Regions from separate parts of the Paenibacillus sonchi genome, predicted to be linked through region 1. Evidence: riboswitches for the same ligand, from Rfam matches in the RefSeq annotation. Region 1 holds a riboswitch; each other region holds the start of a gene.

Region 1 (3,112 bases):
AGGTATATTTAATGCCGGCAACTATGGACTCCAGATCACGGGTCAGGACGGGAATCTTCTTATATTTAGTCTCCATGAGCAGCAGAATGACTTGCCCGAACTTTACCGTCTGCTGTCGGGACTGTAATTCGTAGGTCAGCAGTCTGGAGGCTTCCCGCAAGAGGTTGACTTCTTCGATCAGCTTCTCGGAGAGGTGATAGAGACGGTTGTAGGTTACGCCGAAGGAGCCTGAATACAACTGGCTGTTGCCTACTTTGCCCAGTATATAAATACTGCCTGTTGCCGTAATGGTAGAATTATGGACATTGCCGCTTACATACACATTCCCTAAAGACTCGATGATCGAGTTGTCTTCCACGTCCTGGTGTACAATTACATCGCCGGAGAAGACGATATTGCCTGTATGGCGGTTCACACAGCCTGGAACGGTATATGCGGTTGTGATATCGAAAGTTTTGACATTTGTGCCGGTCACACGGGGCCGGCCTTCTGTAAGGGCTGTAATTTCATGGCTTGGCAGCAGCAGAGTGCCCTCTTTGGCGACAACTATGATATCCCGGGGAGGTGCGGCGGGCAGAATACTGCCGTATACATCGTACCCGGGTACACCGTCGCGGGGGAGGTGCTTGCGGGCAATGACATCGCCTTTCCGGGCACAGGGAATCCGGAGTTGATCGGGGGAATCCGCAGCCTCATCTAAGGGATTGAAAGGGTTTCCGGCAAGCCCGGGAAAAAACAAAACAAGCTTGGCATCTTCGCCTGGAGCAGGCGGCCTGCCTTCCGCCACACAAACCGGCAGATGGGTCGGATGATTCAATTCCGCATAGATTGCGGGGATATTCAGGTTTTGCGAAATCGATTTTTTCTCCAAATCGGCAATAATCTGTTCAATCCCGAGGGTGGACAGCAGAGCGGAAGAGTCCATTTCAGCCCTTACCGCGAGATGGCTCGACGCCGGGCTGTTCACCAGATTCCATTTATACTGTTCCACACGGTTTAGGATAAGGAAGGCTTGGAGTTTATCGTCGGAGACGGTGATCTCATAGGGAGGCGGTTCTTGTATGGACCAGGTAACCCGGTCGGAGGATACAACGGGTACGGGACCAGCTACCGGCTGATGATTAAGCTCCAGCACAACAGGCGGGATAGCGGAGAGGGTTGCCGGCTTGCCGCCGGGCAGCGGGGAGGTAATGTAGAACTGGTTGTTCTGGACAATAATAATGCCGTTTTTCTCGGTGATGCGCTGTGGCATTGCGTTTGGCTCCTTTTTATATAATCAATGGGCATTTGGACATAAGAGTATCCCGGGCAGGCAGATACGGTACCCTGAACGGATACCCGCACAGTTCAGCGTCTTCTTGGCAGCCTGGCAGCCATGGATGGTGAGGTTCACATCTTTAGGCCCATTGCTTTGCGTCCTATCCTTTCAGATAGTTTGCCGTTATGAAATGGATCAATGATTAGCCGAAATCAGGGGTTTAACCCGACAGAAATCGACAAAGGAATCATAGTTAAAAATTCAAATATATAAACTTTTGCAACCTTTATTTTAGTACTAAAGTCACTAATTTACAATATTTAATTATATATTTATATAGATTAAATGGCTACCGGTCGGCGGAATGCATTCAGCCTGTAAGGTTGGATTTGGCATTGCCATGCAGATGTTTTTTTATAATCAGGAGGAATTCGGGCGGCGCCTGAAGGATATCTGGGAGATCTTCTGGGCAGGCATTAAGCAGATATAATGAAGGAGCGGGATCGAACATGCGGGTAGAGCGGGTGACCACCGAAGAACAATTGCAGGAGGCTTTCAGAATCAGGCAGGAAGTGTTTGTGGAGGAGCAGGGCGTGGCGCTGGCAGATGAATTTGATGATCATGAAAAACACGCGGAGCATATATTGCTCTATCAGGGAGAGCTTCCTGTGGGAACGGCCAGACTAAGGAGTGTGGAAGGGTGGGCTAAGCTTGAACGGATTTGCCTGAGCGCTCCTTACCGCAAAAGCGGACTGGGGTCCGTTATAATCGATACGCTGGAAAAAATGGCGGTTGAACGGGGGCACCGGCAAGCCAAGCTGCATGGCCAGAAGCAGGCCGAGGGCTTTTATCAGCGGCTGGGGTATGTAACGAGTTCGCCGGTTTTCATGGAGGATGGCATTCCGCATGTGCTTATGGTCAAGCAACTGTAGATGATCACAGTGTAAGGTTTGGCATGAAACAGCGATTTTTGAATATACTCTCACTACCGAATTTCCTTTAAAAGGAGTCCTGGCCATGCCAACACATCCGTATGTTTCCCGTTTTTTTGTGAATGCCGATGCCCGCCGCGAGAAGCTGATTTATGATTTGCCGGAATCCTGGTGGAGCCGGCCTTATGAATACGAATGGTGCACGAATTTTGTTTCCTCCCATGATGTGGTGCTGGATGCTGCCTGCGGAATCTCCCATCCGCTCAAGTTCTACCTTGCCGGTTACAGCGCGGAGGTTCATGCCTGCGATATCGATGCGCGGATTCTCTCCCGGGATGCGATTATTCAGGAGATTGCCAGCGACATCGGCGAGGAAGCGGCACGGCTGGTAGAAGCCAGGCGGACCACCCGCCTGAATCTGGCCCAGGCTAATCTGACCGCGTTGCCTTATGAGAATGAAAGCTTTGATACTATATTCTGTATCTCGGTCCTGGAGCATTTGTCCCTGGAGGATTCCGTGCGGGCCGTAAGGGAATTTCACCGCACACTGAATGGGGAGGGGCTGCTTGTACTGACTTTTGATTACCCCACGGTTAATCTGCTGCGCATGAATGAAGTGCTGCTGCAGGCCGGATTTGAGTACTGGGGCGAGACGGATTTCAAGCTTCCTGCAGATGCTGTACGGACAGAGCAGTGGGGCGGACTTAACTGTTTCCGGGCCGTGCTTAAAAAGGCGCGAATCTAGCAGAAATCAGAACCCCAGCAGCATACCAACCCTTAATTTGGATTTTTCCCTCTATTATAGTAGAATAATTGGCAGATTAAGAGAGAGGGGTCTAAGATTTTGCGCAGATTTGCAGTCATCACTTTAGTATTGTTTTTGCTGATTCCCGGGCAGGCAGCTTTCAGTCAAGAGGCTTCC
Region 2 (3,112 bases), 1.5 Mb from region 1:
GGTGTACCCGATAGCGTCATATTCTTGAAATATTCTCCCTGAAGACCATTTAGACCGGGAAGAACCACCATACCATCATCCGGAGATAGTACCGGTGTGGCTATAGGCTTTGCCGTTGGTGCCGGTGTCGGCGTGGCCGTTGGTGCCGGCGTGGCCGTCGGCACTGGTGTCGGTGTAGCCGTCGGCACCGGTGTTGGCGTAGCCGTCGGAGTAGCTGGAGCCGCAGGTGACTCCACCAGCCCGGCTTTGTATTGATCCAGTGTGACGGTGTAACTGTCATTCATAAAGTTTTTGATGGTAGTGGTGCTGTTGTTTTCATAGAGCATCTTTCCCCAGTTCATCATATAGACCCATTGTCTCTGGGAGAGCTGCAGCTTGGCGGTGCTTGGCATTTCGCCATTTTCACCAATGGCAATGGGTTTGCCGTCCGCGAGGCTCAGCAGGCTATCATGATATCTGTTCATATAATCATTGTTATATATATCTGCTGCGAGAACGTCTACCTTGTCTGCTCCCGGATAGGTCAGTTCATAAGGATCGGACGAGGCATTTGGAGCATTGGGGTTCCACACCCACAGCAGGTTGTTTAATTGATGAACGTTTACGAAACGGTCATACATAATATTCCAAAGTTCCGCAAAATTATTTTTCTTCCCCCACCAGAACCAGTTGCCGTTCATTTCATGGTAGGGTCTCCATAGGACTGGAACACCAGCGTCCCGCAAGCTCTTAAGCGAAACGGCCACTTTGTCCAGATCGGCGATCAGGCTTTTGTATTGAGCCGTTCCCGGTGTTACATACTTGTTGAATTCCGCTTGACTAAGCGTCCTCTGCACATTCGCCCATTGGTACGAAGTGCCGGGCAGCTGCTCATGGAAGGTCATCGCGACGATGCCGCCATTTTTGTACCAGTTGATCGCACTGTTCACCACATTTCTGCGCTGTGCTGCTCCAGTGCTTTCCGACTGGCCGCTGATTAAGCCAAGCTCGTAGCCGTGAAGGGCCGCGTACTTTCCGCTCGTCCACTTCAGCCTGTTGCTGAATTCATCCGGGCTCTCCAGATAGTCATGCTGGCCGGTAATAATACCTTTTCCTGAAATAGCGTTTAGATCGTCAAGCAGCTTGACAGCAGCAGGTGATGCATTGGGATTAACCGGGGCTGAGGAACTCGAGGCAGCAGCTGCCGTCGATGGCGCGCTCCCCAGGCCAAACGGCACTGCAGTCAGAAACAGGGCAATAGTTAACATGATGGACACCAGACGCGACTTACGGTAAGTTGTCAAAATTCATCTTCCTTTCGGTAGCCAGGCTGCCACTCTTTCGGAGGCCCTATAGCTTTGCGTCCCTATCTTTCGATTAGGTTTGCCTTTGTCGTAGTGGAAGGATTTATCCCTCTTACCGTAAGTATCGTCTCTATTAAATTTTTAGTTTAGAGCATTAATGAACTTTCCTTAATAAATGGTTCTTAATACCTGTTTTGGAATTGTAACAATTGGGTAAATAGATTATTTAGCCCTAGCTTGAAACCTGAAATCGACATGACCCGGGAAGGTTTCGCCGGATTCGACAGCGCCTTCGGCGCATTTTTTTACGAAATAAACTGCTGCAGAGCGATGTCTTCCCACTCCAGTGTAATGCGGATATTGTCTTCTTCCACCAGCTCCGAGCCGGTCTGCACCTCAATGAACTCCACATCCGTCAGCGCCAGAATGGCATGTTTTGTCCCTTCCGGTATGCGGACTACATCCCCTGCCTTCACATTATGCATCTTCTCATTCAGCACAATGCTTGCCTCGCCGCTGACAATTGTCCAGATTTCACTGCGTTTGTGATGCAGCTGGTAGCTGATATTTTTGCCTTCGGAGATAAAAATCCGCTTGGTCAGCACTTCATTGCCCTCATCGTACTTCACATAATCAATGACCTTATAGTGGCCCCAGCGGCGCTCCTCGTACATCGGTCTTTGTTCAAAAGACTTCAGCACTTCCTTGATGCGTGGGCTTTCCGTTTTGTGGGTCACGAGAATGCCGTCCGGGCTGGCTGCGATAATCAGGTCCTTTGCTCCGATTACTGTGACCGGAATGTCCAGTTCATTGATCAGGCAGGTCCCTTCGGAATCGGCGGTCACGAAGCCTTTGCCCACGTGGTTGCTGCTCATTTCCTCGGTGAGGGTATTCCATGTGCCAAGATCCTTCCAGAACCCGGCGTAAGGCTGAACGACGATATTCTCCTCTTTTTCCACCACTTCGTAGTCAAAGCTGATGGACGACAGCAGTTTATACTGCTTCTGCAGTTCCTCATAGTTCAAAGGCAGACCTTTGCGCTGCAGAATATCCAGCAGATAGCCCAGGCGGAAAGCGAATACTCCGCAGTTCCACAGTGCCCCCCGGCTGATCAGCTCTTCGGCCTGTGCGCGGTCCGGCTTCTCCTGGAAATGGCTCACCTGCATATAGCCGCTTGCCGCTGCTTCATCGCTGGTAGGAATAATATAGCCGTATTTCTCGGAGGCAAGCTCAGGGACTACGCCCATCAGCGCCAGATTTGCGCCGCTTTCCTGCATCGTGGCCTCAAGCTGGACGACGGTTTCAAAAAATGATGCCTCCACATACGGATCGACGGGCAGAATAGCCACAGTCTCCCTTGGAGACACCCCTGCGATTGAATACAGGTAAGCTGCAGTCAGAGCAATGGCCGGGAAGGTATCGCGGCGTTCCGGCTCCACAATGATTGGCACCTCTGCGCCGAGCTGGCTCTGAATCATTTCGACCTGGCTGCGGCCGGTAGCCAAATACGAGGAATCCGCCATGCCTGTCTCCTGAAGTTGTCTCCATACCCGCTGCACCATGGATTCCGGTTCGCCCGCCGGGCTTTGCAGCACCTTCAGAAATTGCTTGGAACGGGAATCGTTGGACAAAGGCCAGAGCCGTTTACCAGAACCGCCAGATAGAAGTACCAGTTTCATAAGTGAACCCTCCTATTTATGTGTTGTCGCGTAAATATCGGATTGTTATTGTGAGCTGCTGCCGGGTGGCTTACGCATGAAAGGCAGGAATGTCACTGACGCATTATGTTGCGTGACAATACTTCAGGTCGGCTGTTACGGGAGTCTCTC
Region 3 (3,112 bases), 3.0 Mb from region 1:
ATTACTGATGGTATGTGCAATGATTTGCCGGCCTGCAACGAGCAGCGATTTGCCAATGGATTCCCCGCCGACGCTGCGTGCATGAATCGTTCCGGCTGCTTCCATGGTAGAATCAGTAGACATGGAGCTATTCTTCGCAAAATAAATATCGCCAGCCGAATGCAGTTGGCTCCGGGAAACTCCATCTCCATGAATATGGACATCCCCGCCGGATTTGATAATACTGTCATGTGACCCGGCGATATCGATCCGGACCCGTTCCTCCTGCATCTGGCAGATGCTCTGGGCCAGGTTCTTCAGCAGGCTCAGAAAAGAGCCTATACCCGCATCGGTAATCTGGTCGGTAAACTGTCCGGGATTCAAAAAAACTCCATCAGATGCTTCAGGATTTTGGTATCCTGAGGATAATCAGTACTCATGCCTGATAACAGCTCCTGCATGTCACGGATCATACGGGGAAGATGAGCATATTTACTCTCCAGCAGCAGCATGATGACCAGCCCGTATTTCACTGTCTGCACCGTTGACTCGACCGTCTCGGCAAGGTGTCTGGCGGCTTCCCTCAGTCCCGCTACTTCCTTCGCCACCAGTTCGGTGAAGCTGCACAGGCGGTTATGTGTGGCCCCATATCCCCCGGCGTACAGCTCACTGTCTACAACCTTGCCGCTGATAAATATGCTGCCTGTAGCAGCGATCCGGGAATTGCGCACATCACCAAAAATATAAACATTGCCCAAAGCCTCAATAACCGTGTTCCTGCTTAAATCATGAGCAGCGATAACATCCCCAGGAAACATCAGGGTACCTCCGGCTTCACTGTCACTATGCGGAACGGGGAACGTTTGGGGGAAATCTATTGTTTTTACAAAGGTTCCGCTTCCGGTTATGCGTGGTCTGCCTTTGCGGCAGGCCTTGATCTCCCCGCCCGGAAGCATCGCTGCGCAGGGGGAGGAGAACAGGGTGAGGTCCTGCGGCGGCGGCGGCGGAAGTACACCGCCATATACATCAAAGCCGGGAAGGCCTTCTGTGGGGGCAGTTTCTTCGCAAACACTTCGCCTTCCTGCACCATGAAGAATTCCGGGCAGCCTGTTTCCTGGGCGGAATCGTCCATCGACTTGAATTGATTCTCTATTTTCTGCTGAAACAGCAGTTCCAGACTCGCATTTGTCCCTGGCACAGGAGCCTTGCCTTCAGCAATACACACGGGAAGGTAGGTAGGATTATTCAGCTCCTCGTATAGCGCAGGGATATTGAGACTGCTGACTATAGGGCTCTTCTCAAATCCGGCTATAATCCGTTCTATGGAGAGGGTGGATAACAGCATTTCCCGGTTCATCTCCGCGCGGACAGTAACAAAGGCTGAGGCCGGATTGTTGACGAGATTCCAGGCATACCTTTCAGCGCGGTAAAGGGTAAAGTATACTTTGAGCTTATCATCGGACACTGTAATCTGGTATTGCGGTTTCTCGCAAATCTCCCAGGTGAGGTCATCTGCAGAGGTAATTGGAGTCGGGCCCGTGATGACTTGACCGTTAATCTTCAACACAACAGGATGGATCGCGGAGATTACAGCCGGTTTGCCGCCGGACAGAGGCGGAGTGATGAAGATTTCATTATTCTGGATAATGATGACACCATTCTTAGCTTCGTCTGTTCCGCCAAACGTCTGAGGATCCACAGAGTAAAGATTCAAGAGATCGGTCTTCCCAAGAAGCATGGAAGCAATGAACTCGTACCGTGAACGTTCGATGGTATGCTGCGGCATTCTCGTAACCTCACTTTTTCGTATAATCAATGGTATCTGTACAGAAAAGAACATCATGGAGCCGTGATGCGATATCCCGGGATATCCGACCAAATGGCGTCTCTATTGGCAGCCTGGCGACCATAAATGCAGCAATTGCGCTCTTAGGCCCATGGCTTTGCGTCCTGCCCTTTCGGACAGTTTCCTTTAGGAATAGATCAATGATATATACTCAGTAAGAGACAAATTAAATCGACTGTAATCGACAAAAAAGTGGTCAATACTGGTACGATGTCCAAAAATAACTTCTGCAAACAACCTTAATTCTAGTACTTAAGTAGCGAATTTTCAACTGGAATAATTGATTTTGACTATAAATATTGAATAATGTAGGTAATTGTTGATTTTTTGTAAATAAAATGAATTTATAATTAAATTACGCATATTGAATTTCAGATTTACAGGAGAATATAGGAGGCTGGGACGGCAGTATGTAGGGCTTGAAGCAGGGTAAAGGGGCATGAAACAGAGGGCAAACTGATAGTGTGAGAGATGAGAGCGATAAATTAAAAAAGGACGCTCCCAAGCTTAAAGCTTGTGGGAGAGTCCCTTTTGAATGAAGCGTACAGCGTGTGCGGCTCCGGCTTTAGCCTTTTGCGGCGCGGCTGACATCACTACATAGTCGGCTTGCTCGATTTCTTCCAGCACCCGGTTCAGGTGGGAGAACACCGCGCCGAGATCGCGGATGGAGGTGAGGGAGCATTGCCCCTGCAGCTCGGAGAACCAGGCGAGTTGAAGATCGCGCGCCCGGCGCAGCGATTCGGGAAGCGAACGCTGGCATTCGGCATCCGACAGTGTCTTCGTCCCGTAAAGGGCGATACAGTCTGCGGTGGCTGTGACCACCTCCGCCATCCAGTCGGCTGCGGCATAATGTGCGGGCAGCAGTGCGATTTCCGCACGAATCTCTTTTACATACGAGTGGATTTTTTTAAGATGGGCCGTTGTCTGTGTCAGTCCGCGCAGCTCATTGCGGCAATGGTAATGGGTTAAGGTATAATGCAGCTCCTTCTGCTGCAGCTCGCTCTTCGCCAGCAGTGAAGCGGAGCGTGTCAGGGCGTCTCCCGCCTGGATGGCTTCCCGTCCGCCGCCGGTCTGGCCGCTTAGGGCATCCGCCAGCAGCAGGCCGCCTTCCAGAGCCAAGCCCTTAACCTTGACGAACCCCTTGGGCGGGACGATAATCATATTGATGATTAGAGCAATGACTACACCGATAAGCGTTTCAGCGACCCGCCACTCGATATAATGATCATTATAGAAGGTGAGTGCCAGTACAGAGGTTACACCGACCTGGGAGATGGCCTGGATATT
Region 4 (3,112 bases), 2.3 Mb from region 1:
CTGCCGCCGCTGCCGCTTCCACATACGGGTAGGACCAGTGCGCAGCGGAAACATCACGGAAGGTTGGCTTATCCGTCTGCACCGGCTGCAGTCCAAGAGCTGCTGTCAGCAGCTTGGTGAATTCAGCCCGGGTCAGGATGGCTTTTGGCGCGTATACAGTTCCGTTCATCCCGTTCACGATGCCTCTTGCCGCCAGCACCTCCACAGCTTGCTGTGCCCAGTGGCCTGACATATCCGTGAATTGTGCCTCGCGCAGCATGACCGCGTACAGTCCAGAGGCTGATATTTTAGCCTGAACAAAACCGTCCTCCGCCGCAGTCACCCCGCCGATATAGCTCCAGATGCCTTTGTCCGGATTGTAGCTGTAGATTCCAAGCTTCTCCCGCTTTGACGTCCAAGGCTCCTCCTGCGGATACCGGACTGCCAGCTTGGCCGGGATCAGGAATGGAGCGCCCGCTTGTACTTGCCAGGCGGAACCAGCCTTGAGCAGCTTTTTGCCGCTTGCATCCAGCATTTCCTTCGTTTCCAGTTCAGCCTGGGCCAGGCTTACGCTGGTATTGTCCGGGAAGGTTCCTGCGGAAATCTCCAGCCGTGCCCAACCGTTCACTGCAGACAAAATGCCGCCTGAACTTCCAATAATCCGGCTGTCTTTGGCTCCAATAGTCACAGGGACCTTGGTCCCCGGGGCCGGACCCGGGTCAGCGTCTGGGCCTGGATTTGGGGTTGCACCTGGCGATGGAGTCGTTTCCGGTCCAGGAGTCGGGTTAGGGGTTTCTTTTAAATCAACTGATTCTATGTAATCATCTTTCTTGCTGTACAGCAGCTTGCTCCCGCTAATTCCGATCAGCTTCACCCCGGCATCTATCGGCAGCGGTTTTACTGCATATGTAGTGAGGTCTACCTGCTTCAGAGTGGCAGCACCGTCAACCTCCTCCTGGAACACAGCTTGTCCTTCACCTATGGACATAAAGGCATATTCAGTTCCCCCGGCTTTCATCCCGGTGAGATCCATTGGCTGTGCCGTCAGGTCTTTGATGTTCAGCAGTACATATTTGCTCCCTGTGGCACTGTTTTTCTGCTTGTACAGCACGTGGCTGCCGTTAAATACAAACCAGTCCACCGCATTCGCACCACCCAGGCTAACCAGTGCGCGGGTTACGCCACTGCTCACATCCAGCAGGCTGAGGCCCCCGTCACGGGCATTCTTGTAGACGACATTTCCGCCGGCCAGCACCGGGAAACGGCCTTCGCCCAGATCCGCTTCAACCCCTGTGGCCAGATCATGATAGATCATGCTGCCGTAATTTTTGCGTTCATACCAGACCACACCTACGCCGTCAGTTGTCGGATTGCCGTATTGGCCGGCCTGCTTGTTGAGCTTCATCTTCTTGCCTGTCTCCAGATCGGCAGTGTAGATATCCCAGTGGAGCGTAGCTCCCGGCTCACTTCCCTTGTCCGCCCACACCGCAACCGCTCCATGCACATAAGGCGCATCCTTGGCGGATGGACCGGCCGTAAGCACCGTATTTGCTCCACTGCGCTGATTCAGCGCGTGCACCTGCTTAACTCCGTCTGCATCCGGTTCCAGCCATATCAGCCGATCACCCGATACGCTATAGTCCGTTCTGCCCGGATTGGCCGCCGCAGCCGAAACCGAAGCCTGCCTTATGCCCAGACCACTGCCGGCAAGCCCCCAAGCAAAATCACCGCCGCGCAAACAGCTGTAACCGTCTGCGTAAACTTCCTTTTCCTTCCGAACCTCATCCACTTCTCTCCCCCAGCGCTATTTGTAGGCACGCCAAAAAACCAAGTGCCTTGAGCGGCCCGGCTGCCCTGACATCCCTTCCGGATGAAGTAGGCCCGTGGCTTTGCGTCTCCGACTTTCGTACGGATTTGCCTTTGTTCCAAACTCGGTTTTCTGTCCTTGTATGCTTATGTAAATGAGACTTTAGATGTAGAGGACACTCTTATTATCGGAATTTATTCCTATCGAATTAAGATGTTCTATTTTTTCCTTTTTCAGGGATACGGACAGGAAATCCTTTAATGGAGCGGATCAGGCATGGAAACTAGTAGAGCATCCCGGAAGGCTAGATTGACGGACTCCTCGCCATCCATCTTGTAGATAATCAGATGGGTGCTGTACACTCGAACCTAAAGGGAACCACGACGTTACGGACTCCAGCGCCGTTATTTCAACAATCCGGTCTTTTTATTCAAGCTAACGGACAGAGGAGACGCTAAGCTGGCATTTCCCGGAGCACAATAGTGGATTTGCATGAAATAGGGTCATCTGGGTCCGTAAGTGCCCAGCAAAAACTGATTTCAAGCAGATAACGGCATCTGGGTCCATTAGGGGAAGTCCCCCCTTTTTTCAGGGGAGGCTGGAAGAGTTCGATCCTCTGCTGTACGAGCCGTTTGGCTTTGTTTTCTCCTCTCTGTCCGATTCATTGCTGCGCCCCACCAAACCACACGCAAAAAGCCGCCTCTCCCAAGGCGGCTTCCTGCTCCAAACGTTTATTTCACCCGTCACATTCACTGCTCATACTTACTTGCAAAATCCGGCCACACACTGTTTTCCTTACTTGCCTCCGCTGCCTTCTGCCTTACTTCCTTGCTCGCCCTACTTCCCTATTACCTTACTTCCCGCTCGTCTTGCTCCCCTCTTGCCTTACTTCCTTGCTCGCCTTGCTTCCCTCTCGCCTTACTTCCCTGCTTGCCTTGCTTCCCTGCTTGTACCCTGCCAGCCAATCTACTGCGCAATCTGCTCGCGGATGCTCGCGAGGATTTTCTTCTCCAGCCTCGACACCTGGACCTGCGAGATGCCGAGGCGGCTGGCGACTTCGGATTGGGTCTGGTCGCGGTAGTAGCGCAGGTAGACGATCAGGCGCTCGCGCTCGGTCAAGGCCCCGATGGCCTCATTGAGTGCGAGCTTGTCGAACCAGCGCTCCTGCGTCTCGTCGGCAATCTGGTCGATCAGCGTGATCGGATCGCCGTCGTTCTCGAAGACGGTCTCGTGGATTGAAGTCGGCGGCTTGTTGGCCTCCTGGGCGAACACGATCTCTTCGGGTGTCACCCCCAGCGCCTCCGCGACTTCGCCGATGGTCGGCAG

Evidence for each region. A riboswitch is a leader RNA that binds a small molecule or an ion and turns the genes downstream of it on or off. The one in region 1 is predicted to bind cyclic di-GMP.
Region 2: it holds a riboswitch for cyclic di-GMP, as region 1 does, so the genes downstream of both, JI735_RS14145 (PA14 domain-containing protein) here and JI735_RS20185 (FapA family protein) in region 1, are expected to answer to the same signal.
Region 3: it holds a riboswitch for cyclic di-GMP, as region 1 does, so the genes downstream of both, JI735_RS37200 (flagellar assembly protein A) here and JI735_RS20185 (FapA family protein) in region 1, are expected to answer to the same signal.
Region 4: it holds a riboswitch for cyclic di-GMP, as region 1 does, so the genes downstream of both, JI735_RS30805 (S-layer homology domain-containing protein) here and JI735_RS20185 (FapA family protein) in region 1, are expected to answer to the same signal.

Annotation. Positions count from the first base shown of each region.
Region 1 covers NZ_CP068595.1:4,565,028-4,568,139, forward strand. Annotated here, with positions in the region: gene JI735_RS20185 (FapA family protein) at 1-1,252, opposite strand, end outside; cyclic di-GMP riboswitch class I at 1,358-1,450, opposite strand; gene JI735_RS20190 (GNAT family N-acetyltransferase) at 1,768-2,190, shown strand; gene JI735_RS20195 (class I SAM-dependent methyltransferase) at 2,276-2,935, shown strand; gene JI735_RS20200 (CapA family protein) at 3,035-3,112, shown strand, end outside.
Region 2 covers NZ_CP068595.1:3,111,320-3,114,431, reverse strand. Annotated here, with positions in the region: gene JI735_RS14145 (PA14 domain-containing protein) at 1-1,283, opposite strand, end outside; cyclic di-GMP riboswitch class I at 1,297-1,377, opposite strand; gene JI735_RS14140 (sugar phosphate nucleotidyltransferase) at 1,589-2,962, opposite strand.
Region 3 covers NZ_CP068595.1:1,537,803-1,540,914, reverse strand. Annotated here, with positions in the region: gene JI735_RS07055 (hypothetical protein) at 1-363, opposite strand, end outside; gene JI735_RS37205 (hypothetical protein) at 360-797, opposite strand; gene JI735_RS37200 (flagellar assembly protein A) at 884-1,795, opposite strand; cyclic di-GMP riboswitch class I at 1,870-1,960, opposite strand; gene JI735_RS07040 (FUSC family protein) at 2,333-3,112, opposite strand, start outside.
Region 4 covers NZ_CP068595.1:6,842,886-6,845,997, forward strand. Annotated here, with positions in the region: gene JI735_RS30805 (S-layer homology domain-containing protein) at 1-1,768, opposite strand, end outside; cyclic di-GMP riboswitch class I at 1,816-1,908, opposite strand; gene sigF (RNA polymerase sporulation sigma factor SigF) at 2,753-3,112, opposite strand, start outside.